2 regions of the Mucilaginibacter sp. GW821-FHT07G05 genome follow, and region 1 is predicted to be linked to the other one. Evidence: riboswitches for the same ligand, from Rfam matches in the RefSeq annotation. Region 1 holds a riboswitch; the other holds the start of a gene.
The links. Region 1 has a riboswitch for S-adenosylmethionine ahead of AC07NA_RS03300 (O-acetylhomoserine aminocarboxypropyltransferase/cysteine synthase family protein). Riboswitches for the same ligand answer to the same signal wherever they lie in the genome.

Region 1 (15,568 bases):
AGATTTGATGTAACGATACTTGGAAGCAGTTCTGCAACGCCTATATATAACAGGAACCCAACCTCACAGGCGTTAAATATTAACGATCATTACTATCTGATTGACTGCGGCGAGGGTACTCAGCAGCAAATGTTACGCTTTGATGTAAAAGCGAGCCGCATCGATCATATTTTCATCAGCCATTTACATGGCGATCATTACCTTGGTTTAGTAGGTTTACTTTCATCATTGCACTTAAATGGCCGTATAAAGCCGCTTAAGCTGTACGGACCGGCGCCGTTGATGGAGATCATCAACCTGCAATTAAAGTACTCTGAAACGGTTATTCAATACGAAATTGATTTCAGGGCTACCGATGCCACCAAGGCCGAAGTTATACTGGACAACCAGGACATCATTGTAGAAACCATCCCGCTCGATCATCGTATACCTTGCACCGGTTTTATCTTCAGACAAAAGAAACGTTTGCGCAAGCTTATTAAGGATAGGATAGACAAGCTGCAAATACCCGTGCCCTATTTTAGCGCGCTCAAAAAAGGCGGCGATTATACTGCGCCCGATGGAAAGGTATATGCCAACGATGAACTCACTACGGCTCCCGACGAGCCTAAAACGTATGCTTATTGTTCGGATACAATGTATAATTCAAACTATTTTGAGCAGATAAAAGGCGCGACATTATTGTACCATGAGGCCACCTTTTTGCATAACATGCACGACAGGGCTTTACAAACACACCACACCACCGCCTTACAGGCCGGTGAGATAGCCGTAATAACACAAGCCCAGCGATTACTCATCGGGCATTTTTCGGCAAGGTACAAGAGCTTAAATGAGTTGCTTGAAGAAGCACAGAGCGTTTTCCCTGAAACGGAATTGGCTATTGAAGGAAAAACGTTTATTATCGGGGATTAAGGTATCGGCTTTAAAAAGCTATAAGTATTCTTATTATATACGCGTCATTGCTGCGAGGAACGAAGCAATCCCCGATCTACAGAGTTGCTCTGTATAGTTTAGAGATTGCTTCGTTCCTCGCAATGACGCGTTTAGTTTTATCAAGTCAAATCAGATCAATCTTTCCCGCCGAATATCGAGAAGCTTACGTAGCGTTTAGGATGGGCCTTAAGATCGATAAACAGGTTGTTCAGGTTTAAAGATGCATCACTCAGGTTTTTATACATGGTGGTGTCGTTCAGTAATAAACCTAATGAACCTTGGCGGCTGTTAATTCTGCTGGTAGTAGCTTGCAGGTCGGCCACCATCTTATCGGCATTAGCCAGTGTATTCTTAATATTTGAATTAGCCAGATCACCGCTGAATTTTTCGAGATTGGTAGCGATGCCATCAAAATGCGCCGCGGTAGCTTTTAAATTACTGGATACCGTAGCAGCATTAAGCATTACAGTATTGATATGGCCAGATTGGGAACCCACCAACGCGTCTATCTTTTTAGTAGTACCCTCTAAAGTTTGCAATGAGTTGGCAATGCTCATAAAGCTGCGGTCAACGTTTTTTTCAAACTGAGGGTTCATAATACGGTTGATAGAACCTAATGATGAATCGATCTTTACGATCAATTGCTCTACCTTTTTTTGAATAGGTTGCAGGCTTTCTGCCAAGCTGCCTTGTATATCGGCACGAAGGGTATCTTTATCTTCGGCCATTATTTTGCTGTTACCCAGTTCAAATATGATGGCTTTGCCACCTAAAAGGTCGGTACTTTGCAATTGCGCAAGCGTATTTGAGGGGATATCATATTTCGGGTCAATCTTAAATTCAACAATGGTACGTCCGTCTGGCTGCAATTCCATACCCGAAACACGACCAATCTGGTAGCCGTTCACCAGTACCGGTTTTGATACGGTTAATCCTTCTACACTTTTATATATCGAATAAAATTTGTTCGACCCGGAAAATACGTCGTTTCCGTTAAGATAGCTGTATCCCAATATCAGGATAGTGATACCTATTGCCGTAAAGGCGCCTATTTTGGTTTCGTTAGTTATTTTCAAGGTAGTGTATGTTTAGATGAATATGTGTTAAATTTTAATTTTCAACCTGTTTTTTATAGTTCTTAATCGCTTGCAGCACTGATGCTACAATTTCGTTTTGTCCTTCTTCTGAAGTTAAATAAGCCTCATCGTCAGGATTATTGATAAACCCGGTTTCAACCAGTACGGCCGGCATGGCAGTATGGTCAAGCACCAGTACAACCTGCTCTTTAACGCCCGCGCTTACACGGCCATCAGTATCGGTAAACTCATTATCAATTAAAGTAGCCAGTCGGATACTTTGTTTACGGTATTTATCTCTAAAGGTATTCAACAAGATAACCGAAGCCGGGTTTTCGGGATCGTAGCCCGCGTAGTTATCTTTGTAATCCTTTTCCGCATAAATAACCGCGTTTTCACGTAAGGCTTCTTCCTGTGCGCCAACCCTGCGCGAACCGTAAACCAGTATCATAGCTCCTTTTCCTGAACGGTTAGGAACCGAAACTGTTTTATATATAGGTATCTTTTTACCTTTCTTGCCTTTTTTATAGCCGGTTACTTCAGTAACGCGACGGCCGGCCAATGAGTTACAGTGAAGAGAAATAAATAACTGTCCCTGGTTTTTGTTGGCGATATCCGACCGTCTGTGCAACTCGATAAAGTTGTCGTCGGTACGTGTCATGATCACGTTTACATCTTTTAAATCTTTTTCTATGGCTTTTTGTAATTTTAATGCCAAAGCAAGCGTTACAGTCTTTTCATTGGAATGGGAACCAAAGGCGCCGGGATCGTGGCCGCCGTGGCCGGCATCAACAACAATAGTTTTTATTTTAAAACCTGACGTTTGAACAGTGTCTCTTTTTGGTTTACCATCATCATTTTGAAAAGAAGAAAGTGTAAATAAAATAAGTAGCAGGGGGAAGTAATAATTCAATCTTTTCAATGTTTTATTTTTCATTATGTTTGAGCGCTGTTTAACTATATCTGCAAAAATACTATTCATAATCAATTTTGAAATTCGTTAGTCTATTTTTTCTGCTCGCAATTGTTTTAATAGTGAATGTGATAGCTGCCGGAAACAAGAGCGGAAACAGCAAACATAAACTATTAAGAGATACTATTATAAAACTCGACCCAAATTCGGCACAAGACCGGAAATTGATGCGGGGAATTAAAAAAGCAGCTCCCAAACCTGTTGTAAAAAACAACGGCACCAAAAAAGATACCATCCCGAAGGATACCACTAAACGTGATAGCACTAAAAAAAGTACCTTAATACCGGGTGCAGGTACATTACAGCCCGGTGGTGAAGATACGACAGTAAACGACCCCGATGGTTTAAAATCGGAAGTAAAAGCGACTGCCGAAGATTCAACCATTTTTGATAAAGAAAAGAACATCATGTACCTGTATGGCCGTGCCCGGGTAACTTATGAAGATTTTGAGCTGGATGCCGATTATATACGTGTAGACAATAAGAACAATACCATTTTTGCCGCCGGTAGCATTAACCCGCGTACACACCGTTACCAGGGCAGGCCTATATCAAAACAGAAGAATGATAAGCCCCTGTATTCGGATTCGTTGCGGTTTAACATGAAAAGCAAAAAGGGGAAGATCTATAACCCGGCATCAGAGCAGGATGGTAACTTTATTTCGGGCGGGCAGGCAAAAAAGCTGAACGAAACTGAAGTAGCTTACCGCAATGTACTTTTCAGTACCTGCGATCTGCCTTATCCCGAAACACACTTCGGTATAGTAATTACCAAGGGTATCGGCGAAAAAAATAAGATCATATCGGGCCCGGCATACCTGGAGATAGCGAATGTGCCACTGCCGCTGGCTATCCCGTTTGGTTTCTTTCCCAAGCCTAACACGCGCTCTTCGGGTGTGATATTGCCAACTTTTGGTGAAGATCAGCGTTACGGCTTCTTCCTGCGTAACCTCGGTTATTACATCGCTTTTAACGATTATCTGGACATGACCTTTAATGGTTCATTTTATTCAAGAGGATCATACGAGTTGAGCGGTGCAGGCCGTTACCTGAAACGTTATAAATACCAGGGTAACCTTACATTGAGTTACGGTTCGCACAATATAGGCTTACCGGGCGACCCTGCCGCGAAAGACTTTAACATTGCCTGGACGCACAGCCAGGACCCTAATGCGCATCCGGGAAGTACATTCAGTGCATCGGTAAACGCGGGTACATCAAGTAACTTTATTAATAATGGTGCCAGCCAGGGTTATAACTTACAGCAGTTAACCCAAAATAACTTCCGTTCGAGTATCGCGTATGGTAAAGTATGGGCGGGTACGCCTTTCAACTTAAACGTGAGCTTAAGCCATAGCCAGGATATTACCCGTAAGCGTGTAACGTTAGATCTGCCTACGGTAGCCTTCAACATGTCTACCCTTAGTCCGCTGGATAGTAAAGACAGAGTGGGTGAGGCGAAATGGTATCAAAAAATTACAGTAGGTTACTCTTTCCAGGCAACTAATAAACTGAACGATATCCCGGAGGCTGATCTGTTCACCAAGCAAACATTAACCAAACGTTTGCAAAATGGTTTCCAGCATCAAATACCTATCGGTTTGAGTTTGAACGTACTTAAGTTTTTCCAATTTAGTACATCAGCCAACTATAACGAGCGCTGGTACCTGCAAACCATTCGCAAAAGCTACGACAGGAATAATACGAACGTAGGTTCAAACGTAGCTACTATTGATACGGTAAGCGGTTTCGCAAGGTCGGGTGAGTATAACCTGAGCGCTGGTTTTTCAACCAAAGTATATAGCCAGGCTAACTTTAAAGGTAAAATATCTGCGATAAGGCACGTAATGACGCCAAATCTTAGTTTCAGTTACAAGCCTGATTTTTCGTCACCGGGCTATGGCTATTATCGTACGGCGGTAAGTAACGCTTCGTTACCATATACGGCTACGGCGCAAACCTACTCTATATTTGAGCAGTCTATTTACGGCGGACCATCAGCAGGCCGACAGGCGGGCATAGGTTTTAACGTTGATAATACGATTGAAGCAAAACTAAGGCCGAGCGCTACCGATACTTCGAATACTCCCCGGAAGATCCAGATACTACAAGGTTTATCATTCTCTACCTTTTATAACTTCGCGGCCGATTCAATGCGTTTGTCGAAGATCAGTTTCTCGGGCCACACCGCCTTCCTGAATCAAAAGGTGAACGTAAGTTTTAACGGTTTGCTTAACCCTTATGTGGTGGATGTGCGAGATTCTATCAGCAACGGTGCTATTACTCGTTATTCCCGCGAGCGTAACCGCTTTACCTGGCAGGATGGTAAGTTCCCGAAACTGGAAAGCTTTGGTTTCTCCATGAGTGGTAGTTTAAACTCAACATCCATCAACCCAAAAAGGAAGCAGACTGACGCGAATACGATACAGAATATGACGCCTGAACAGGCACAAAAACTGGCTTATATTAACAGCGACCCATCGGCTTATATCGATTTTAATATTCCGTGGAATGTGTCGTTCAGCTACAATTTTCAGTATCAGAACAGTGGTGTATTAAAAACCACTACCAATACCATTCAAATGAGCGGCGACTTTAGCTTAACGCCCAAATGGAAGGTACAATACTCTACCAACTACGATTTGAATGCCATGAAGCTGAGTAGTGCCACATCGTTCGCAATTTACCGCGATCTGCATTGCTGGGATCTTTCGGTACAATGGCTGCCGTTTGGGTATTTCAAGTCGTATAACGTAACTATCAAGGTAAAATCATCTATATTGCAGGACCTCAAACTGACTAAGCGCAGCGACTACAGCGCTAACCAGTATTTTGGAGGCTATTAAACTATGTTAGCAGAAATTATAACAATAGGCGACGAAATACTTATCGGCCAAATTGTTGATACCAATTCGGCGTGGATGGCGCAGGAGCTTAATGCCATTGGCATCAGGGTGAAACAGATCTCGTCCGTATCGGATGACAAGCAGCATATCCTCAACGCGCTAAAAGAAGCAACGGGCAGGGCCGATATTATTTTTATAACAGGCGGCCTTGGCCCCACAAAAGATGATATCACCAAAAAAACACTGGCTGAATACTTTGGCGTAGGCATGGTAGAAAATGCTGAGGCGCTGGAAAATGTGACCAATATATTCAAGCGCTATAACCGCCCTTTACTGGAGGTTAACATTCAGCAGGCCCTTGTGCCCGAAAATTGTGAGGTAATACTTAATAAGAACGGTACCGCGCCGGGTATGTGGTTTAACCATAACGGCAAAATATATGTATCGATGCCGGGAGTACCCTTCGAGATGATGTATATGATGGAAGAGCAGGTGTTGCCGAAAATAAAGTCGGTAGCGCAATTACCGGTCATTATCCATAAAACCATTTTAACGGTAGGCGAGGGCGAGTCCTTTTTGGCCGAACGCATTGCCGATATTGAAGATGCCCTGCCGCCATATATTAAACTGGCTTATTTACCTAAATTGGGTATGGTAAGGTTGCGTTTAAGTGGATATGGCGAGGTAGAAGAGTCTTTACTACGAGAAAAAATAGAAGAATATGCCTCAAAAATAATTGAGCGCGTAGGCAATGTGGTAGCCGCTACTGAAGATATTACGTTGGAGCAAGCTATCATGAACCATATGGCCGCTAAAGGCTTTACACTTTCAATAGCCGAGAGCTGTACGGGCGGATATATTTCGCACCTATTTACACAGCATCCTGGTTCATCGAGGGTGTTTTTAGGCGGTACTGTTTCGTACTCAAACAATTTGAAAGAAAGTATACTGGGCGTTGAGCATCAAACCATTGTACAATATGGCGCGGTAAGTAAAGAAACCGCCACCGAGATGGTTGAAGGCGCATTGCGCAACTTTAAATCTGACTATGCCATAGCGGTTACCGGTATAGCCGGCCCTGATGGCGGTACGCCTGAAAAACCTGTAGGTACGGTTTGGATAGCAGTGGCATCAACACAACAAACTATAGTAAAGCTGTTCAATTTTAACAATAAAAGGAAGCAGGTAATAGAGCGTTCGGCCATAAGTGCGCTGGGCTTATTAAATAGTTTACTGAACAAATAGTGCGTAATACTGCGCAAATACTTATTTTTGACCTACCAACTGTATATCATATATGGCGAAATATCAACTTTTACTACCTAAAATGGGTGAAAGTGTTGCGGAGGCAACTATAATAAAATGGGTAAAATCTCCCGGAGATTTTATTGAAGCTGACGATACAGTAGTTGAAATTGCTACAGATAAGGTTGATTCAGAGGTGCCATCACCCGTATCAGGCAAACTGGTTGAGCTATTATTTCAGCAGGACGATGTTGTGCAGGTAGGCGATACTATAGCCATTATTGAAACCGAGGGCGCTGATGAACCATCGAATGATTATCAACAACAGCCCGAGCAAATAAATAACAATTATACAAACGATACCGCTTATCAGGCACCTGTTGTTGAAACACCACAACCGGTGATAACTCAACAATTTGAACCTGAAGTGAATATTCCGGGTACTGAATTGCTGACACCGCCGCCTGTTACTGCTCCACAGAATTTTAAAGATACGGCCAGGTTCTATTCTCCATTGGTGAAAAGTATTGCCGCTACCGAAGGAATTGGTTTAGCAGAACTGGATAGTATTCCCGGTAACGGTGCCGACGGACGTTTAACTAAGGACGACCTGATCGCTTATATCAACAGCGGCCGCAGGGCGCAGCCTGTATACGAAGCACCTCAACGGGAAACGGCTCAGCCGGTAACACCAGTTGCTGAATTTAATCCGCCTGTTACACCACCATCTGCACCGGTTTCAATACCACAGCCTACACCGGCGCCTGCTGTATCATTATCCGGTGGAGATGAGATCATTGAAATGGACAGGATGCGTAAACTGATTGCCGATCACATGGTGATGAGTGTGCAAACCTCGCCGCATGTTACCTCGTTTGTTGAGGCCGATGTAACCAACCTGGTTCAATGGCGCGATAGGATAAAGGGCAAGTTTGAAAAACGCGAGAACGAAAAAATAACCTTTACCCCGATATTTATCGAGGCGGTGGTAAAAGCGATAAAAGATTTCCCGATGATCAATATATCTGTAAATGGTAACCAGATCATCAAAAAACGGGATATCAATATAAGTATGGCTACAGCACTGCCAAGCGGTAACCTGATTGTGCCGGTTATTAAAAAAGCCGACGGTTTAAATTTAGTAGGCATCACCAAAGCCGTTAATGATTTGGCCGCTCGTGCCCGTGCTAATAAACTACAGCCCGACGATATTAAGGATGGTACGTTTACCATTACTAACGTAGGCTCGTTTGGTAACGTGATGGGCACACCTATCATCAACCAGCCGCAGGTAGCTATTTTAGCAGTAGGCACCATTAAAAAGAAACCTGCTGTAATTGAAACACCACAGGGCGATACCATTGGCATCAGGCAAATGATGTTCCTGTCATTATCTTACGATCACCGTGTGGTTGATGGAATGCTGGGCGGCTCATTTGTGCGCCGCGTGGCCGATTACCTGGAAAACTGGGATGTGAACCGCGAATTGTGAACAGATAATTTATAAAACGCTATAAAAAAAGAAAAGCTTCCGGGAGGAAGCTTTTCTTTTTTTTAGTTACAACCGTATTACCTACTAAAATAATTCGGCTGCTTGTTTTGATGCCGTAGCTAAGCTGACCCCTGTTAGCTGATCGGCGAAGGCAACGAATGCCCTCTCTTCCAATATACGGTATTGGTTATCGATCAGATTTTGCAAATTAACTTTTCCTACAATATACTTATAAGTGTCTGATACATAGCGCTCGTGAATGTGTTCAAAGTTCAGCGCTTCTACCAAACTATCATTTTCGTAACGTAAGTAGATATTCAGCTCAATATCATTGGTGAATTTAAGGTTGCCCTTTTCTTTGGCTTTCTTATATTCGTAATGGTAATCATAACGCAAGGCAGTAATGTCCGATAGCACGGCGGCACCGGTTGGATGACCACCGGCTCCCTTACCGAAAAAGAACTGCTGATCTGCAAAGGCCGCCTGTACCACAACGCCGTTGTATTCGTACTCTACGTTGTATAAAAACTCGCTTTCGCCTACAAATTTCGGCAATACAAACAAAGCAACGTGGCCTTTATCAAGCTCTTTAATTACCGGTACCAGTTTTACTTTTAATCTCTTTTCGCGGGTGTACTGTACATCATTGGCCGATAGGGTTTGTATACCGATGTTCAATACATCATCGGGGTTCACAACCACACCATAAGCATGTGCTGCCGCGATAACTGCTTTGTATTTGGCATCAAAACCACCAACGTCTGATGTCGGGTCGGTTTCGGCAAAGCCCAGATCTTGCGCTTGTTTTAATGCGCTGTCATAATCCAGGCCATCTAAGTAACCTTTTGACAGGATATAGTTCGATGAACCATTGAAAATACCGCTTACCGAGTGCAGTAATTCGTTATCATAATACTCTTCGAGATTACGGATGATAGGGATACTGCCGCAAACCGAACCTTCGTATAATAATGATGTACCGTATTCGTGCTGAAGATCAATTAGTTCGTTCAAATAAGTAGCGATCATCTTTTTACTGGCCGATACTACGTTTTTGCCCGATTTAAGCGCTGTAGATACAATCTCATAAGCAGCTTCGGTATCATTGATCAGTTCGATGATGGTATTTATTTCCGGATTGTTCAGCAGTTCATCCTTATCAGTAGTGAAAAGGGTAGAAGGCAGCGAACGTTGCTTGTCCGGGTTTTTTATAGCGATCTTAACGATCTCCAGGTTTAAATTCTTTGTCTTGATGATATCATACAATCCTTGTCCAACAACTCCAAATCCAAATAATCCAATAGTTAGTTTCTTACTCATTACGCAATTCGTTGCAATTCAATAATCTTTCCCTTAACATCTGTTTTAAAGAAAGAGGTGATAATATTTGTTAAAGCTTCTGTTTCAATTAAAAATCCATCGTGCCCATAAAGCGAATCAAATTCAGAGAATGATGCCTTCGGGATATGCTGGAAAAGGTATTGTTGTTCTTCTACCGGGAACAGCACATCTGATTTTATGCCGATCACTAATGTTTTGGCTTTGATAAGGCTCAATGCTTTTTCAACGCCGTTACGGCCGCGGCCTGCATTATGCGAATCCATCACCTTGGTTAAATACCAGTAGCTGTAGGCGTTAAAGCGGTTCACCAGTTTTTCGCCCTGGTAACTTTGATAGCTTGATGCCTTGTAGTTGTCGGTTCTGTTATCGTCATCTTCCTGCTGGGTTACATTGTAGGTTTTATAACCACGGTAAGATATTAAGGCAATGCTGCGCGCTGCTTTTAAACCTTTAGCGCCGCCATCGGGCGAGTTGTTATAGAAAGTGCGGTCGGCAGTTAATGCCAATCTTTGCGACTCATTAAAAGCAATACCCCATGATGAATGACGGGCATTGGTAGCTATCAGTATCAGATTTTTGATACGCTCCGGCTCAATAATCGACCATTCTAACGATTGCTGGCCACCTAATGAACCACCGATAAGGATATGGATATCTTCGATATTCAAATAATCAGCCAGTAGCTGATGCGCCTTAACAATATCCCTTATGGTAAATTGCGGGAATGCCAAATAATAAGGCTGCCCGGTAACCGGGTTTGTACTTAGCGGATTAGTAGTACCATAAGGCGAACCCAAAATATTGGCACACACAATAAAATGTTCTTCGGGATTAAAATAGTTATCCGTACCGAATAAACCCTGCCACCAATCAAGCACGTCGGAATTGGCGGTCAACGCATGGCACACCCAAACCACATTATCCTTGTTTTTGTTCAGCTTGCCGTAGGTATTAAAACCTATTTCAAGATCATGCAACTCGCTGCCCGACTCAAGTTTAAATGTTTTAGTGTACTTAAATACTTCTGTGTTCATATATATTATTTAAGTCCCTCCCCAACGGAAGGGACTTTTTAATTTGTATAGCCCGCGCTAAATGGTTTACACCAATTCGGCTTCGGGTTGTTTTATTTTATTGAAGGCTTGTTCAAAATCGCCTTTAATATCATCAATATGTTCAATACCAACGGCTACACGTAACAGGGTAGGCGTAACACCGGCAGAAAGTTGCTCTTCATCACTCAATTGCTGATGCGTAGTAGCAGATGGCTGTATGATCAGCGTTTTCGCGTCGCCCACGTTTGCCACATGGCTCACCAGTTTAAGGCTGTCAATTATTGCACCCGCGTTTTCTTTATCGCCTTTTACCTCAAATGACAATACCGCGCCAAATCCGTTTTTTAAATACTTTTTAGCCAGCGCGTTATACGGTGATGATGCCAAACCCGGATAGTTTACTTTGGCTACCAAAGGATGCTGTTCCAACCATTTGGCCAGTTCGAGCGCGTTATCAATATGGCGTTGTACACGTAACGACAGGGTTTCTAATCCCTGAACCAATAACCACGAGTTGAATGGTGATTGCGACGGACCGAAATCGCGCAGGCCTTCCACACGGGCACGTATAATAAACTGAATATTACCAAACGGACCGCCAATACCGAATACATCGCCAAATACTAAACCATGGTAACCTTCGGCCGGTTCGGTAAATTGAGGATATTTGCCGTTGGCCCAGTTGTAGTTACCACCATCAACTATTACACCGCCAATGCTTGTACCATGGCCGCCAATCCATTTGGTAGCCGATTGTACTACAACATGTGCGCCATGCTCCAGCGGGCGGAACAAATATCCGGCAGCGCCGAAAGTATTATCTACTATTAAAGGAAGGTCGTGTTTTTGTGCAACCGCGGCAATCTTTTCAAAATCAGGGATATTAAAACCCGGATTACCTATGGTTTCGAGGTAAATTGCTTTTGTTTTATCGTCAATAAGGGCTTCTATGTTTTCGGCAGTATCGTCTTTGGCAAAACGCGCGTCGATACCAATGCGTTTAAAGGCTACTTTAAACTGGTTGTAAGTGCCTCCGTATAAAAATGGCGAGGTAACAAAGTTATCGCCAAGCTGTAAAATGTTATTTAAGGCCAAAAATTGCGCTGCCTGGCCGGATGCTGTTGCTAATGCCGCTACACCACCTTCTAAAGCCGCTACCCGTTTTTCAAAAACATCGGTAGTGGGGTTCATTATGCGGGAATAGATATTGCCAAACTCTTTCAGCGCGAATAGGTTAGCACCATGCTCGGCACTGTTAAAAACATAAGAAGTAGTTTGATATAAAGGTACAGCGCGTGAACCTGTTGTTGCATCTGCTTCCTGACCTGCGTGTAATTGTAGTGTTTCGAATTTTAAATTTGTAGTAGACATGATATGTTAAGATTTTAATTGTTTGTAAATGATCAGTTTGTTTTACCGTGTGCGCAAAGCAGGATAATAGCATCCCGATAGGAGCAACACGCGTATTTTTCAGGAAAATGAAAATGGGAACGTGTTACTGAATCAACAGCAGCAACACATACAAATACAAATAGCAAATGAATTGCCGGTTGGGGTAACCTGTTGTATCTTACTTTCTTTAACTTGTACTAAACTTTTCATGGTGGTTAATTTATATTCCCCGGGATCCATTCTCCGGGCCAGGAATTGGCACCTTCTTCAAATTGAAGGGTTGCCAGTGGGTTGTTGAGCCTGATCTCTCGCCACTTCTTTATAAACCAAAATTCGCCGGTTGGCGGAACAATGATCTTAATATTTGCTACCAAATAATGTTTCAAAGATATGTTAATTGAATACTTATCTCCAAATTTTATTTTTATTTATGCTTAAAAACTGTTAAAAGCCGCTTCAAGGTCGGCAATAAGATCATCAATATGCTCTAAACCTACTGATACCCTAAGCAGGTTTCGGGGCGTTTTGGTGTCGGGCCCTTCTACCGATGCACGGTGTTCTATCAGGCTTTCAACACCACCCAGGCTGGTGGCTTGTGTAAACAGCTTTACACTATTTACTACTTTACGGGTATCATCTTCGCTGCCTTTTATGCAAAAAGACAGCATTCCGCCAAAGCTCAGCATTTGCGCCTTAGCAATATCATGCTGTGGGTGCGATGGCAAACCCGGATACATTACACGTTCTACCTTCGGATGGTCTTGCAAAAATTGTACTAATAGCTGCGCGTTATTTACATGACCACGTACACGGTAAGGCAGCGTTTTAATACTGCGTACCAAGTAATAGCAATCCATAGGCGAGGGGATAGCGCCACCCATTTCCTGTACCTGGCGGATCTTTAACCACCAGTCGCTTTTTTCAGCGGCAATTAATGCGCCGCCCATCAGGTCGCTGTGGCCGCCAAAGTATTTTGTAGCCGAGTGCATCACCAGGTCGGCCCCTAATGCGATAGGTTGCTGGCATACAGGTGTGGCGAAAGTATTATCGCACACTACTTTAATACCTTTGGAATGGGCTATGGCAACTACCTTTCTAATATCGGTAAGCTTCAATAACGGGTTCGATGGGGTTTCTATCCATATTACACCAGTATTGGATTTTATATGCTGTTGTAGTAATTCGGTATTGTTCACATCAATAAAATCGAACTCCAGTATACCGGCAAAAAGATTTTTGATCTGGTTGCGCAAACCATGGTACATATCATCGGGTAATATAATATGTGTGCCCGCAGGTAACGATTGAAATACCGCCATGCCCGCGGCATTGCCCGATGAAAACGCTGCTGCCTCAACACCGCCCTCCAGTTGAGCAAGTACCTGCTCTAAAGCGCTCCGGTTGGGGTTGGATGAACGACTGTATATATAACCTCCCGGATAACTGCCATCTTCGCCACGTTCAAATGTGGTCGACATGATGATGGGCTGTATCACCGCTTTCGTGGTTGGGTCGTTATGGTTGCCGGCGTGTATGGCTATGGTTTCGATATTCATAAGGCAGAAAATTATGCCCCAAATTAAGCAACATTAATTTATTTGATTGTAGCGTTCACAATAATATTACCGTAATAAGTTTAAAACCCCAATGTCATAACCCCATTTTTATGAAAAGTTTAGTATGCTCCATATTGGTGATCTGCGCCGTATCATGCAATAAAGAAGATTTAAAAACAGCAGGCAATATTAGCACCGATAAGCTGTACGGCAAGTGGAAATGGGTGCAATCAACGGGAGGCTTTGCGGGTAGAACTATTACACCGCAGTCTGAAGGTTACCGTTCATCGGTTGAGTTTAAACGGAATAATACGGCTACTTTTTATCGTAACGATTCGCTTACAAACCAATCGGCGTTTACGCTTAGCAAGGATAAAACCATTTTTTCTGAAGATCCGGCTTATATCATTAAATATCAGAACGGTGGGTTAGACCAGGTGATCGTAAAAGCTAAAAATGATACGCTTGTTTTGGCCGATAACGTTAATGACGGCTTCGCTGTGCAGTACGTAAAGGATAAATAGTTACACGCCTGTGATATTCTGATGCAGCAATTACGTATTTTTGCTGTAAAGTTTTTTAGATGGCAGCTGACAATAATTTACAAGTACTATTACAGGACCCAAGCTTATCTGCTGATTTAAAACACATTGCTCAAAAGGTACTCAACCACCAGCGTATCACCTTTGATGAAGGTGTTTTATTATATGAAAAAGGCGAATTGGGCTATTTAGGTACCCTCGCCAACTATATTCGCGAAGAAAAGCACGGCGATAAAACATATTTTAACCGTAATTTCCATATCGAGCCAACCAATCTTTGTGTGTACGATTGCAAATTCTGCTCGTATTCGAGGTTGTTGAAACAACGCGCCGATGGTTGGGAATATACTATGGAAGAGATGCTCGACATCGTAAAAAAATACGATAACGAGCCTGTTACCGAGGTGCACATTGTAGGTGGTGTATTGCCGCAGTACGATGTTCCTTTTTATGCCGAATTATTCAGACGTATAAAAGAACATCGTCCCGATCTGCATGTAAAGGCTTTAACGCCTGTTGAATATCACTATATATTTAAGAAAGCTAAAATTGACTACGCCACTGGGATGGCCCTGATGAAGGGTGCCGGGCTGGAATCAATGCCGGGTGGTGGTGCCGAAATTTTCCACGAAGAAATTCGCGATCAGATAGCTAAAGATAAATGTACTGCCGACCAATGGCTGCAAATACACGAGGAATGGCATAAACTGGGCATGCGCTCGAATGCTACCATGTTGTATGGCCACATCGAAAAATACTGGCACCGGGTTGATCACATGGAACGCCTGCGCCAGTTACAGGATAGAACAGGTGGTTTCCAAACTTTTATTCCGCTGAAATTCCGTAATAAGGATAACCAGATGTCGGATGTGCCCGAATCAACCGTGATTGAAGACTTGCGTAACTACGCCATCGCGCGCATCTATCTGGATAATTTCGATCATATTAAAGCCTATTGGGCCATGATTAGCCGTACTACGGCGCAGCTATCGTTAAACTTTGGGGTAGATGATATTGATGGTACGCTTGACGATACTACCAAGATCTATTCAATGGCAGGTGCCGAGGAACAAACCCCGGGTATGAGTACCAAAGAAGTGGTTGAGCTGATAAA
Region 2 (15,568 bases), on a different contig from region 1:
CGCCATGTATACCCGAATACATACTGCCTTCTGGCTGAGCAAATATCGTAACACATTAAAATTCAATTAAAATACCCGGATTCAGGTATTGCGGTATTAAAGCCGGCAAGGTAGCTTTACGTAAGGATTGAATCATAGTCAATACGGATTTCAACCTAAACCTTATCATATTGTAAAGCCGGCATTCGCACGGCCTCATCAACCGTTTTCACAAAAACGTAAATCAACATAAATAATCCAAACTCTCATAGCTGTTAATTTAAAGCGTTAAAGCAAAGCGCATAATCAACTCACCCATTCTACGCTTCGCTGGACCGCCCTCTCTCCGGCTTTGCCGCAAAGAGGACTTAGAAGAAGCCAAAAAACAAAGCCCTTCTTTCCGCTTGCGGAGAGAGGGGTGACAAGCGAAGCGATGTCGGGGTGAGTTAATATTGATCAGTTCTTAAGTTGACGGCCGTGACCCGAGCCTCAACCCCCTAACCCCATCCCACACACAGCCTTCAACCCGCAACTTACAACCCAACCCACAACCTGTTGATAATCACCAAAATGTTAACAAATAAATAATATGCGGGTGATGTATATATGAAATGTTATGGCTTATTTTTATAAACCTGTTATTCAAGGTCTTACTAAAATAACTTAACTCAATTTTATGACCTGGAGAAAATTCAGCGGCGAAGTTATCCAAACGCCCATTCTCGAAGAAGTTGAACGTGCCATTGAACGTGAAGCCCTGCTCGGCAACAAACTAAAAGTATGTATCGGTACAGATTCGCAAGTAAAAGGCGCGGTGACTGATTTTGCCACCGTTATTGTTTTTTTACGCGAACAGCGTGGCGGATTCATGTTTATCCACCAAGAGCGTACCTCACAAAAAATGAGCATTAAAGAACGTATGCTTAGCGAAGTACAAAAATCTATCGACACGGCCTATAGTCTTTGCGACCTGCTTGACCTGTACGATGTAGACCTGGAGGTGCATGCCGACATTAACACCAACCCTATGTTTAAATCGAACCAGGCACTGCACGAGGCCATGGGTTATATTTTGAGCATGGGCTTTGTATTTAAGGCCAAGCCGGAGGCTTTTGCAAGCTCGTATTGCGCCAATAAAATTGTACAGTAAATAGTTAGTTAACGCTAAACTATTAAGCCCCCGTTACGTTAAATAAGCGTGAAAACTTATACATTAAAATGGGAGCAGGCCATACCTATCTCCCTTAACCAAGCATGGGATTTCTTTTCGTCGCCAATTAACCTTGCCAAAATAACCCCACAGGGCATGGGCTTTGTTATCACATCTGATTTTACGGCCGATACCAAAATGTATGAGGGCATGCTCATCAGCTACAAAATAGCGCCCCTGTTCGGTATAAAAATGAACTGGACCACGGAGATCACCCACATTAACCCTGATAAAGAATATTTTATTGATGAGCAGCGCTTTGGCCCCTACGCCATGTGGCACCACGAGCATCATTTTAAAGAGATCCCCGGCGGCATATACATGACGGACAGGCTTACCTACGCCATTCCGTATGGTGCTATAGGCACATTTGCCAACAGCATACTGGTAAAAAAGGAAGTGAACAAGATCTTTGATTATCGCACCAAAGCCATCGAAGAATTATTTGGCCCAATGCCTAAATAAGTGTACAGCTATTTTATTAATGCCGATCCATTCTCCGGGTTATGCGGTTTGTTTTTTACGAGGAAGTTTGATTTGCGGATGTAATGGTTCAGCGGCTCTTCAATAGTTTTAAACAATATAACCGATACCAGGTTGAGCAGCACAAAGGCATAGAGTAAATTAACCGTGTCGTTTTCGAAAGGTGAAGGCCAGTTGATCCCCCATTTATCGTACCATTTAAAAGCGTAATCATTGCCCTGGTTAAACCCGTTGTTCAGCAGGTTATACATCCAACCCAAATGGATAAGGTAAAATATGTAGGAACTTTTGCCCAGTAGTTCAACTGTTTTATTGGCCAGTATATTTTTAAGCAGCGTGCCCTCGGTAAGTAAGCCGTAGAAAAACCAGGCTATACACACCGGCAAAATATAATTGTTGGTAAGTATACCCACGGGATGTTGCAAGCCTGCCGCCCAGCCTTTGGGGATTGGCAGCAACGCCATGATCAGCACGCAAACAAATAGCAGCGCGAAACCTAAATAGGTATAGCTAATCTTATTGCTGCGTGTAAAATTATGCTTAAGCACATATATGGCCAGTTGCATGCCCACAAAAAATTCAAAGCACCTGCCTAAAAAGGTAAACAGCATCACAAAGGTGAAGTTGCCTAAAAAGCCATACCAGTTAACATGCCTAAACAGGCTTACCAATAATAACCCGGTAAGGGTAATTACTATCGGCTGCACCCAAAACTTTTTATAACGCTGCGCTATTAAAAACGCGAACGGTGCCGAAAAGTAAAAACATTCTTCTACCGTTAACGACCATCCCTGTGCAATGCCGGTATTCCAAAAATCATAGAAGAAACCACGGATGAAGCTAATATTAAGCAGCAACATTACTATCGGGTTATAGCCTTTGGTAATGGTTTGGTCCTTGGTAAAGGCATAATAAATAAACGCGCCTATAGTAAGCAGCGCGTACATGGGGTAAATACGGGCTACCCGGTTCTTGAGGTACTGCTTAAACCAGTGAGCCGTTAAATGAAAATTATTATAATACCTGAAGGTGATCAAAAAGCCCGACAGTACAAAGAAAATGGTTACCCCAATGTGGAATTCCCCGAAAAACCGCTGCACAATAGGAGGCATACCAGCACTGAACACATACGAATAGTGCGATATAAATACGAGGTAAGCCGCCAAAGCACGCACACCTGTAAGTGCCGGAATATAGTTTTGAGGTCGGGTTTGAAGCAAGGTGATAGCTGAGTATTGTTTTATATAATCGCTGGTGAAATAAGTATAAACACAATAGCAAGGTAAATATTATTAGCTTTATCTAACTAAACCCATTATCTATGAAATATGCAATCCTGTTAATACTGGTAGTCTGTTTTTCATCATGTATTAAACCCATAGATATGGATGCCAAAGAAGCAAAACAGTTTTTCGGGCAACTGGATTACATTAAAGATCCCGCAAGACGAGGTAAGCCATTTTTGGTTGATAGTGTGGTTTATCGTGATGATCTGATCTTGGAAGCTGCAAAAATGGATGAGTTAAATAACGAAAATGATATTAACTATATTAAAGGTCAGATAGCTTCATCCCGCCCTGTAAAGTGGAATGTTGATTTATTTGATAGTATAAGGATTGTTAAAAGCAGCTACATAGATTCTATTAGGCAACTCAAAAAATTTAAATATAATCTGATATATATCAAATTATCGAAACCTTATTATTCAAAAGATAGACAATACTGCCTGATTTATATTAATCACTATTGTGGAAATTTATGTGCTTTTAGGGGAGTAGAGCTTTATAAAAAAATAAAAGGCAAATGGATATTCGTCCGATCTTATTTCGGCATAGTAAGTTAACAACTACATCAACGCCGAGCCCTGAATGATCCCTCTATCGGCGATCTTTTTATCAATGTAGTATTGTATTTCCGATTTCTTTAATTGCCAGTTAGGAGCAATCAGCAGTTCGCGGTCGCTGAGGCCAAACAACCTTTGCACTACCACATCAGGTCGTACAAGCGGCAGTAGTTCGCATAAAAATTCGGCATATTCATCTAAGCTGAACAGCTTAAATGGTTCGCGTTTGTATTTTACGCCCATTACCGAGCCTTCTACAATATGCAGGTGGTGAAACTTTACGAATTTTATTTGCTGGTGACGGTTTATCTCGTCGGCATAGCGCAGCATCATTTCTTTTGTTTCCCAAGGGAAACCGAATATGGTATGCACGCAAATATCCAGCTTGCTGTTTTCGGTGAGTTTAAGGGCATTAATAAGGTCTTCGTGGGTGCAACCGCGGTTAATCTGGTTAAGGGTTTCGTTATAGATAGATTCCATACCCATTTCCAGGTCCACATCAAAACGGTCGGTATAGCTTTCCAGCAGCGCGATCTTTTCAGCATCAATACAATCGGGACGGGTACCAATAGACAGGCCCACAATGTTTTCGGTGTTAATGCTTAAAGCCTCATCGTACATCATTTTAAGGTAATGCGCCGGGGCGTAAGTATTGGTATTGGGCTGAAAGTAAATAATGAATTTATCGGCCTTATTACCCTTTATGGCACGCTCCATGCCTTGTATCACCTGCTCGCGCAGCGAAGGCGCCTTGCGCGATACCGACGGCGTAAACGAATCAACATTGCAATAGGTACAACCGCCATAGCCCTTTGAGCCATCGCGGTTAGGGCAAGTAAAACCACCATCCACAATAACCTTAAACACGCGCTGGCCTGCGTACTTTTCGCGCAACCATGCACCGTAATTGTTATATCCCTTAATACCCTGATTTAATCCCGCTACTGCTTCCATATTCGTTTAGCCCATACCACTGATCTGTAGTGCTTTCGGCCCATTACCGCAAAGATACGATTTTGGATTGAGTTGTAAGTTGCGGGTTGTGAGTTGTGGGGGTGAGCGAATTTTAAGTTCACAGTTCCTTCCATTATCAATCAAGCCTTACAACTTACAACACACAACCTGCAACCTAATAAAACCTTTTGCATGTTTATTAAATTGTTTTAGCTTTGGTTTTGTAAACCGGGTTGTTCTGCTGCCGATGAGTGCCGAAACATTTGCGAACAACCGTGCCCACTGAAACCAATTTTACTAAATTATAACCTAACATGAACAGATTTACATCTATCACATTCATGCTGTGCGTAGCTGCGGCAACCCTCACACAATCGTGCAAAAAGAGCGATACCAAACCCGCCGATAACCCGGAGGTGGTAACGCCCGAAAAAACCAAACCAACAGCCAACTTTACCGCGCAAACTGTTACTGCCGATAAATTCGGGAAGACCTACTCGTTTAAAGGTATTGCTACCAATTACAAAACTGTTAAGTGGGATTTCGGTGACAGTAATACTTCTACCGAAATGAATGCCGAACATAAATACACGGCTTACGGCTCGTTCAAAGTGGTTTTTACAACTGCCGATGCTGATGGCAATACCGCCAAAAAAGAGGTTACCATAGCCGTAGCCGATCCAAGTAAATGGAATATTTACGCCGAAAAGGGACAGGAAGCATTGGAAACATACTTTTACGACCCTACCGGTAAATACTACAAAACTACCCAAACTGATTTTGGCTTCAACTATTGGTGGAATGCCCACGCCCTTGATGTAAAGGTGGATGCCTACAACCGCACTAACGATCCTAAATATCTTACGCAGATGAAAAACGTATTGCAGGGATCGTACAATAAGAACGGCAACAAATTCAAGAACGATTATTACGATGATATGGAATGGTGGGCCATATCGTGCTTGCGCGCTTATGATGCCACTAAGGATGTTACTTACAAAAATGCGGCTGTGGAGCTGTGGGGCTACATAAAAACCGGCTGGACCGATGTAAATCACGGCGGTATTATGTGGAACATCAACACACCCGATAGTAAAAACGCCTGCTCAAACGGTCCGGCTGCTATTATAGCCGCGCGCCTTTATCAGCTCGATAAAAACCCGGAGGATCTGGCATGGGCTAAAAAGATATACGAGTGGGAAAAGCAATATGTGGTAAACCCAACTACCGGTTTGGTATGGGATGCCTATGGCAACTACAACGATGGCTGGCGTTTCACTTATAATCAGGGTACATACATTGGGGCTGCCGTTGAATTATATGCCATTACTAAAGAAGCTAAATACCTGAACGACGCCAGGCAAACCACCAACTCAGTATTAACTGATCCGTTCTTTAACTCGGCGGGAATACTTATCGGTAACGGCACCGGTGATGGGGGCTTGTTCAAAGGCATCTTTATTCGCTATATGGTACAGCTGATACTTAAAGGCGACCTGGATGCGGCTACTAAAACTACCTACAGTACCTACCTGGTAAAGAATGCCGAAAGCCTTGTTGCCACCGCTACAAAAAGCCCGGAAAGATATTACGGACCAAACTGGCGCGAGCAGCCAAAAAACAACGAATACCATTCATCGGTAGCCTTGAGCGGCCTTATGCTTTTTGAAGGCGTACACGAACTATGGCGATTGGATATTGTTAAGTAAATACATCCATAAAAACAAAACGGTCAATTTAATCAGATAAGTTGCCCGTTTTGTTTTTATATAATTGGGGTACTATTTTTTGTTAAACAAGTATTTCAGGTTTAAGCCGATCACTTCATTGCCTAAAGTAAAAAAGGTGTAACGGGTGTATGTTGCAGGTGGAGTATAGCTTACCGATACATCAAACTTTTTATTAATAACGGCGCCTATCTGGAAAGGGAAGCTAAGCCAAAAGCTTTCGCCGTTATATGGCCTCGCCTGGCTCGGGATATTACTGTTTCCGGATACGATCTTATCATTACTATAAAAAGAAAAAGTAAGCGCCGCGCCGCCGTTTACATATAGTTTAAGATCATCAGTGTTATATAAGTTGAATATCAATTGCGGCGTAAAGGCAACGTTGCTTTGGCTAAATGAATATACAGCCCCTGCTGTAGCACTTTGCGTTGATGTTATTTCGGGGTTGATATAGTTGAAGGATAATTCGCCCCTGAAAATAAACCGCTGTACCTGCGCATTGGTAAAGGCATCATAACCTACGCTTATTTTGGGCAAGTATGTTTTACCGCCGGTGCCTCCATCAAACGGAACATCACCTTTAAAACGTGTTTTAGTATAGTTTAACCCGATACCAACAAAAAAGCGGTTGTTGGATGGCCTTGCTATTTCAGTGATTGTTTTGGAGTTAACACCTGCACTGCCACTGTTATTAATGATATTAATACTTTTTACTAAATCGCTTTCAACAAAATTGGTATGCTCTATTGTAGACCGGTTTTTATTGTTGTCATCATTATACTTTTTATGAAGTAAAAGCAACTGCCCTATATATAGTTTAGTAACAACTGTGGCCACATTGCTGTTGTTATAATAGTAGTAATAAGCCAATTCTGTTACTACATCGCCTTGCTCCTGGTAAAAATAGCGGGTTTTAACATTGTCCGACTGTGCATATAACGTAACATTAGGCCCTGAAGCAACGCGTTTTATAAATATGGTAGCCTGGGTTTTAGTAGTATCCAGCCTTTTATCCATATTAGGAAACCCGTTACGATTATTACTGATACGGCCGGTATAGCTTACGTAAGTATCATAAGGTGCAATGTGGAAAAGTGATATATCTGCTGCCGAAAAACGCAGGGCATCTTTGTCGCCCTTCGAGTTTTTAAACTCAATAACTTCCGGACTGTGCGACCACTCCCTCGCATTAATATAACCCTTTACGGTATCACCATTGGCTTTTACAACATAGCCATCATGATAGTTTGCCTGCGACAAGGCAAAAAGCGGTAAAAGCAATAATACCGCGCAATAAAAAATACGCATGTGATAAGAATTTATGTTGCCGCAAATATATTAAAATATAGCTTCGGCAATGCGCTTTGTTGGCCCGGCGTTGCTCATGGTATAAAAGTGCAATACAGGCACGCCAAAAGCCACCAACTCCTTACACTGGTTGATCATCCACTCAATGCCTGCTTCGCGTACATCTTTTTCACTGGTGCAGGCTTGTATGGCGTCGCTCAAATCTTCGGGCATGTCAATATGGAAGGTTTTTGACAGGCTCACCAATTGTTTCGACGAGGTAATCGGCTTCAAACCCGGAATAATAGGCACATTGATACCATTAGCCCGGCAGTTGTTTACAAACTCGATGTACTTTTTATTATCGAAGAACATTTGGGTTACAATAAACTGGGCGCCCATATCTACCTTTTGTTTGAGGTATTTAAAGTCGGTTTTAAGGTTTGGTGCTTCAAAGTGTTTTTCGGGGTAACCGGCCACGCCTATACAAAAATTAGTTTTTTGAATGTTATCGTAATTCTCGTGCAGGTAAACGCCGTTGTTCATGTTCACTACTTGCTGTAGCAGGTCGGTGGCATAGCAGTGCCCGTTAGGGTTTGGCACAAAGGCCGGATCACCGCTGCGGGCATCACCACGAAGCACCAGTACGTTCTCGATACCTAAAAACTCCAGGTCTATCAACGCGTTCTCGGTTTCATCCTTAGTAAAGCCACCGCATAGCAAATGCGGAACGGTATCAACCTTGTACTTATTCATGATTGCTGCACAAATGGCAATAGTGCCCGGGCGCTTGCGATAAGCCAGTTTTTCCAGCAAACCGCTGTTATGCTGCTTATAAATAAAATCTTCGCGCAGCGAGGTAACATCAATAAACGGCGGCTTAAACTCCATCAACGGATCAATAGCGTTATAAATACCCTGTATGCTCTGCCCCTTCAATGGCGGAATCAGTTCAAAAGAAAAAAGTGTTTTGCCGTTAGCGTTCTTTATGTGTTCGGTGATCTTCATTGGTTAGTATCAAGTAGCGAGTATCAAGTAGCAAGACTTTTTTGCAAAACGTATACTCTTTTTTAATGTATCAGTATTTAATAGAGAGATCAGGCAGCAAGGCTTTTTTGCAAACCATATATCATCTTTTGTATTTCAGTAATTAGCAGGCATACGGTATCGTGCTTTGCCTGGGTTATGTAATCAAATTCTTTGGCTAAGATAATCTGCGTTTCTAATTCAAACGAAGAGCCTAACGCAATATTTAAAAAATGGTACAATTCCTTATTTGATCTTCTGCCGCAACCTTCAGCAATATTGGAAGGTATAGAAACAGCCGAGCGAGTTATTTGCGATATCAAGCCAAACTTTTCTTCAGCCGGAAAAGCCTTTGTTAGCAGATATACCTCCTTACATATTTCTATTCCTGCCCGCCAAACTTTTAGTTCTTTAAAATTGTGCATTTCGTGTCTTGATACTTGATACTAACTACTTGATACTAATAGTTCAAATTCGGTCCCAGCCATTTTTCTACTTCTTCCAGTGGGAGGGCTTTGCGTTTGGCGTAGTCTTGTACCTGGTCTTTACTTATTTTGCCGAGGCCGAAATAGCGGGCCTGCGGGTGGGCGAAGTAAAAACCACTTACTGACGCGGCCGGTGTCATGGCCAGGCTTTCGGTAAGGTGCATGTGGGCATTGTCTTCAGCTTTCAGCAGTTCAAACAGCGTTGTTTTCTCAGTATGATCCGGACAGGCGGGATAACCCGGCGCCGGGCGGATACCCTGGTATTCTTCCTTGATCAATCCGTCGGTATCCAGTTGCTCATCTTTCGAGTAACCCCAGTAATCTTTACGTACCAGTTCGTGCATTTTTTCGGCAAAGGCTTCAGCAAGACGATCGGCAAGGGCTTTGGCCATAATGCTGTTATAATCGTCGTGATCTTTTTCAAATTCGGCCACCAACTCGTCGCAACCAATACCGGTAGTAACGGCAAAGCCGCCCCAGTAGTCGGTAACGCCGCTTTCTTTGGGCGCAATAAAATCCGACAGCGCATAATACGGATCATCCTTTACCTTTTCACCTTGCTGGCGAAGGGTATGTATTTTGGTGATCACATGCTTGCGGGTTTCATCCGAGTATATCTCGATATCATCGCCCACACTGTTGGCCGGCCAAAAACCGATAACGCCATTGGCATGCAGCAATTTTTCTTTCACTATCTTTTTCAACAGCACCTGCGCATCGTCAAATAGTTTTTGCGCTTCGGTACCTACATATTTATCGTTAAATATTTTCGGGTAGCTGCCGCGTAGCTCCCAGGTATGGAAAAAAGGGGTCCAGTCGATATACGGCACTAATTCTTCAAGCGGGAACGATTCAAATACCTTAGTACCGGTGAAGGTAGGCTTGTTCGGGATCGAGCCGTTAAGGTTGATCTGGAATTTCGCTTTGCGGGCATCTTCAATACTCACAAAACGCTTATCCGATTTTTTGTTGGCGTGCGCCTCCCGTGCTTTGGCGTATTCATCTTTAATGCCCTGTATGTACGCATCGCGACCATCGCGGTTCATCAGGTTACTGCAAACCGTTACGCTGCGCGATGCATCAAGCACGTGAATAGCCGCTCCCGAGTAGTTAGGTGCCACCTTTACCGCCGCGTGGATCCGTGAGGTAGTAGCACCGCCCAATATCAGCGGAATGGTAAAGCCTTCGCGTTCCATTTCTTTGGCAAAATGTACCATTTCATCCAGCGATGGGGTAATTAAACCACTCAGGCCGATGATATCCACATCCTGCTTTTTAGCTTCTTCAATAATGCGTTGCGCGGGCACCATCACCCCAAGGTCAATCACCTCGAAGTTGTTACAGGCCAGCACTACGCCTACTATATTTTTGCCAATATCGTGTACGTCGCCTTTTACGGTGGCCATTAATACCTTACCGGCATTTTTGCGCTGATCGGCATTGGCATTGTTACGTTTTTCTTCTTCAATAAAGGGCAGCAGATAAGCCACGGCCTTTTTCATTACGCGTGCCGATTTTACCACCTGTGGCAAAAACATTTTACCCGAACCAAACAGATCGCCTACGATGTTCATGCCATCCATCAGCGGGCCTTCAATTACTTCGAGCGGTTTGTCGTATTTCTGACGGGCTTCTTCCACATCGGCATCAAGGTACTCTATGATACCTTTTACCAGCGCGTGCGACAAGCGTTTCTCTACCGGATCTTTACGCCATTCTTCATCACGAACAATCTCCTTGCCTTTACTCTTAATGGTATCGGCATATTCTACCAGTCGCTCGGTAGCATCCTGGCGGCGGTTAAGCAATACATCCTCCACCAGTATCAAAAGGTCTTTCGGAATTTCTTCGTATACCTCAAGCATCCCCGCGTTTACAATACCCATATCCAAACCGGCATTAATGGCATGGTACAGGAACGCCGAGTGCATAGCTTCGCGCACCACGTTATTACCACGGAACGAGAACGAAATGTTACTCACTCCACCGCTTACTTTGGCATAAGGCAGGTTCTGCTTTATCCAGCGGGTGGCTTCAATAAAATCTACCGCGTAGTTATTATGTTCTTCGAGGCCGGTGGCTACGGTAAGTATGTTTGGGTCGAAGATGATATCCTGCGGGGGAAAACCAACTTCGTTTACCAGTATATTATATGAGCGCTGGCAAATCTCTTTACGGCGTTCCAGCGAATCGGCCTGGCCGGTTTCGTCAAACGCCATCACTACGGCTGCGGCGCCATAGCTTTGTATCTTGCGTGCGTATTCTATAAATTTCTCTTCACCCTCTTTAAGCGAGATGGAGTTAACGATGCCCTTGCCTTGCAGGCATTTCAACCCGGCTTCCAATACCGTCCACTTTGATGAATCTACCATGATAGGCAGTTTGGAAATATCCGGTTCGGAGGCTACAAGATTCAGGAATTTCACCATCACCGCTTCCGAATCGATCATACCCTCATCCATGTTGATATCGATCACCTGCGCGCCGCCTTCTACCTGCTGACGGGCAACTGTTAGCGCTGCCTCGTAATCTTCGGCAAGTATCAGTTTGGAGAATTTGGGTGAACCGGTGATGTTGGTACGCTCGCCAACGTTAACAAAGTTGGTTTCGGGCGTAAGCGTAACTGCTTCCAGTCCGCTAAGGCGCAAAAATGGTTTTATTTCGGGGATCTTGCGCGGTGGGAATTTTGCTGCTTTATCGGCAATACACTTGATATGCTCGGGCGTGGTGCCACAACAACCACCCACAATATTTACTATGCCGGCTTTTATAAAATCGTCAACCTGGTGCGCGGTTTCGTGCGGGGTTTCATCATAAGCCCCAAACTCGTTAGGCAAACCCGCGTTAGGGTAGGCCGATATGTATACTTCTGCCTTTTCAGATAGCTCTTCCAAATAAGGCCTCATCTCCCTGGCACCCAAAGCACAGTTTAACCCTACCGACAGCAGGTTAGCATGGCGGATAGAGTTCCAGAACGCCTCCACCGTTTGCCCCGAAAGCGTGCGCCCGGAAGCATCAGTAATAGTACCCGATATCATGATAGGCAAATGCTTGCCGCTTTCTTCGGCATAGCGTTGTATGGCAAATAATGCCGCCTTGGCATTCAGGGTATCAAATATGGTTTCAACCAACAGCAAATCCGATCCGCCGTCCACCAGTCCGCGCACCTGCGCGTAATAAGCATCGGCAAGGTCATCAAATGATACCGCGCGGTAACCAGGGTCGTTCACATCCGGTGATATAGAAGCCGTACGGTTAGTAGGACCAACCGCACCGGCAACAAAGCGCGGTTTTTCGGGTGTTTTTATATTATATTCGTCAACCACCTCACGGGCAATGCGGGCACCCTCATAGCTCAGCTCATAGTCGAGTTCTTCCATGTGGTAATCGGCCAGTGAAATACGTTGGGTACTGAAGGTATTGGTTTCGATGATATCTGCCCCGGCATCCAGATATTCGGCATGTATTGCCTTAATTACATCCGGACGGGTGATATTCAGCAAATCGTTATTGCCTTTCAAATCGGATATATGATCGCGGAAACGCTCACCACGAAAATCCTCCTCGGTGAGCTGGTACCGTTGTATCATGGTACCCATAGCCCCATCAATCACTAAAATGCGTTTCTGTAGTTCTTTTCTAATATCCATTTTGGTATCAAGTAGCGAGTATCAAGTAGCAAGACTTTATGAGTCCGCGTGATTAGCGCAGTGTGATCAACAGTAAAAACTACTTGATACCTGATACTAATTACTTGATACTATAACAGCTTATCTCGAAAAGTCGGGCGTGTGTATTTGACTTTCGCTTATCTTTCCTAACCGGTCCAGTTGACTTGTTAAGTAGAATGTAGCACCTTGTAAGTACAGGTTGCTAAGACATCGCAGGGTCTAATCCCTCCGTCTTTCTCCATAAGCAGCACAAAGGTGCATAATAAAGTTTTAATGTGCAATAGGCTTTTGGCTTATGTATATAAGCGAAATGCAATATTGTTGCAGGAAGGGTTTTTAACTCACCCCGCCTACGCTTCGCTGGGCGCCCCTCTCTTTCGCAAGCGAAAAAGAAGGTATAAGTATTACATATTCCGTAATATTCAAAATAAAACCCTCTTTGCGCAGCAGAGAGGGTGATCCAGCGAAGCGTGGATCGGGTGAGTCCACAAAAAAAGCCGCATTTTCATGCAGCTTTTCAATATTGTTAATCAATACTATTATCTTCTGTTGCCGCCGAATACACGCAGTAACATCAGGAACAGGTTGATAAAATCAAGGTACAGCGTTAACGCACCCATGATAGCTATCTTTTTGGTCGACTGATCGCCGTACTCTAAGCCTGCACCAATACGTTTTAATTTTTGTACGTCATAAGCGGTTAGGCCCACAAACACTGCAACACCTATATAGCTAATAATAACACTAAGGCCACTGCTTTTGATAAAGAAGTTAACCAATGATGCTACAACTATACCTATCAGGAACATAGTTAAAATTGAACCGAATTTAGTAAGATCTTGCTGGGTTGTATACCCTGCTATAGCCATAATACCAAACACTACCGATGCGGTAATGAAAGTTCCATAAATTAGACCACTCGCATAAACCGAAAAAATAGTACTAAGGCTTATACCCATCATAACCGCGAATGCCAGGAAGAAAACCGTTAGCATGCCAAATGAGAAACGGTTAAATGCCAGGCTCATTGTGAATATAAAAACAAGCGGGGAAAACATTGCAATGGTACCAAAACCCGTACCTCTGTTTGTAATTGGGTCTATCAATAAGTTTCTTAACGACTGATCATAAGCAAATGTCCATGCAAATGCCGCCGATATACCTAATGCCACAAACATCCATAAAAACACGTTCGCAATAAATTTGCGCGATGCAGCTGCATCTTCATTTACAAATACACTATCGTAAGTGTAATTACTTTTATTAATCTCCATTTTTATTATATGGTTTAAATTGTACGAATTTACTAAAAATTACCCTGCTTAAATAATTACCGGGGTCTAATTTGTTGTTATAACAATTAGACGAATTTCGGGCTCAATGGTTTAATCAGTTTAGCCTTTTCATCAACTGTTCTTCTACCTTCTTGAATACCTGTACCGGCTTTAATCCGCGCCAGCTCAGGTTATCGAGTTCGCCGCCGAAGTTGATGTAATAGTCGATATTGTTTTGCTTAAACTCGGCTATCACATGGTCGCGAAAGTTTACACCGGCTATCCAGCCATCTTCCACATCCTGAAACCATTCCTCGTAATAACAATCGTCGGACGAGTGGTAGTTCAGCACATTTTCGCCGATCAGTACAAACTTGGTTACGCCCGCGTCTATCATCAGCTCCAGCAGTTCGCGCTTCATCAGCATAATATCGTTATTGATGGCATCGTTCCATTCGCCAATTAGTTCAATAATGGAAAAGCCCTTATCGTAATCAACAAACAGCACCTTCAGGTACAAGGTATTTGAGCCAAAGGTATCCCATTGCGGGTGCAGCAGGTAATTATATATCTGCTTATCAAACTCAAACTCATTGTACTGCGTAGCATAAAAAGGTGATAGCTCATCCTCCGATGCTATATAATCATCCCGCCAGCGGTAATATGGCTCTATCTCGTGCATTTTTTAAATTCAAAAGTTAAAAGTCAAAATTCAAAAATGGTGCATGTCTTTTTCACTTTTGAATTTTGACTTTTGAATTAATTTATTCTTTATTAAGGTTGAGGCTCTCAACTGCTTTGCGTACGCTGCCGTATTGTTTCAGCAGGGTAGCCGCTTCCGTTTCGGGCAGGCCTGTTTCGGCCATTACCATTTGGGTACCGCGGTCTATCAGTTTATTGTTTGATAGCTGCATATCTACCATGCGGTTACCCTTTACGTGGCCAAGCTGTATCATTGCGCTGGTGGTAAGCATGTTCAACACCAGTTTTTGCGCGGTACCTGCCTTCATGCGGGTTGAGCCTGTTAAAAATTCCGGACCAGTTACTACCTCTACCGGGTATTGTGCAACTGCCGCAACCGGGCCGCCACTGTTACATACGATACAGCCCGTTAAAATATTGTGCTCGTTAGCGGTTTTTAACCCGCCAATTACATAAGGTGTTTTGCCCGATGCCGCAATGCCTACCAACACATCCTTATCGTTAATGTTATAGGCCGAAAGATCTTTCCAGGCCTGCTCGGCATCATCCTCAGCAAACTCAACTGCTTTGCGTATGGCGCCATCGCCCCCGGCTATAATACCTACTACCAAATCGAACGGAACGCCAAAGGTTGGCGGGCATTCGCTGGCATCAACCACGCCTAACCTGCCGCTGGTACCCGCGCCAATATAGAACAACCTGCCGCCCTTTTTCATCCTTTCGGCAATGGCGGTTGCCAGCGCTTCAATTTGCGGCAAGGCCTTTTCTACAGCCAACGGAACGCTTTTATCCTCGGTATTAATGCTTTGCAAAATCTCCGCGACGGTCATCTGCTCCAGGTTATTATAGTATGAACTTTTCTCGGTAGTAGCTTCCATTTTTCAATTTAGTTGAAACAAAATTCGGTAAAAATCATCAAATACTACA

Region 2: it holds a riboswitch for S-adenosylmethionine, as region 1 does, so the genes downstream of both, metH (methionine synthase) here and AC07NA_RS03300 (O-acetylhomoserine aminocarboxypropyltransferase/cysteine synthase family protein) in region 1, are expected to answer to the same signal.

The regions. Positions count from the first base shown of each region.
Region 1 is NZ_JBWKQC010000001.1:789,439-805,006, reverse strand. It holds gene AC07NA_RS03340 (ribonuclease Z) at 1-915, shown strand, start outside; gene AC07NA_RS03335 (MlaD family protein) at 1,071-2,012, opposite strand; gene AC07NA_RS03330 (N-acetylmuramoyl-L-alanine amidase family protein) at 2,047-2,949, opposite strand; gene AC07NA_RS03325 (putative LPS assembly protein LptD) at 3,048-5,831, shown strand; gene AC07NA_RS03320 (competence/damage-inducible protein A) at 5,835-7,076, shown strand; gene AC07NA_RS03315 (dihydrolipoamide acetyltransferase family protein) at 7,129-8,568, shown strand; gene AC07NA_RS03310 (homoserine dehydrogenase) at 8,653-9,888, opposite strand; gene AC07NA_RS03305 (homoserine O-acetyltransferase family protein) at 9,888-10,943, opposite strand; gene AC07NA_RS03300 (O-acetylhomoserine aminocarboxypropyltransferase/cysteine synthase family protein) at 11,010-12,335, opposite strand; SAM riboswitch class I at 12,574-12,684, opposite strand; gene AC07NA_RS03295 (trans-sulfuration enzyme family protein) at 12,791-13,912, opposite strand; gene AC07NA_RS03290 (hypothetical protein) at 14,023-14,436, shown strand; gene mqnE (aminofutalosine synthase MqnE) at 14,496-15,568, shown strand, end outside.
Region 2 is NZ_JBWKQC010000013.1:97,030-112,597, forward strand. It holds gene AC07NA_RS24375 (ribonuclease H-like YkuK family protein) at 656-1,129, shown strand; gene AC07NA_RS24380 (SRPBCC family protein) at 1,178-1,654, shown strand; gene AC07NA_RS24385 (acyltransferase family protein) at 1,663-2,892, opposite strand; gene AC07NA_RS24390 (hypothetical protein) at 3,057-3,515, shown strand; gene mnmL (tRNA modification radical SAM protein MnmL/YtqA) at 3,519-4,469, opposite strand; gene AC07NA_RS24400 (glycoside hydrolase family 76 protein) at 4,784-6,178, shown strand; gene AC07NA_RS24405 (hypothetical protein) at 6,251-7,504, opposite strand; gene metF (methylenetetrahydrofolate reductase [NAD(P)H]) at 7,535-8,491, opposite strand; gene AC07NA_RS24415 (four helix bundle protein) at 8,581-8,934, opposite strand; gene metH (methionine synthase) at 8,970-12,644, opposite strand; SAM riboswitch class I at 12,800-12,912, opposite strand; gene AC07NA_RS24425 (Bax inhibitor-1/YccA family protein) at 13,205-13,939, opposite strand; gene AC07NA_RS24430 (hypothetical protein) at 14,055-14,621, opposite strand; gene murQ (N-acetylmuramic acid 6-phosphate etherase) at 14,704-15,519, opposite strand.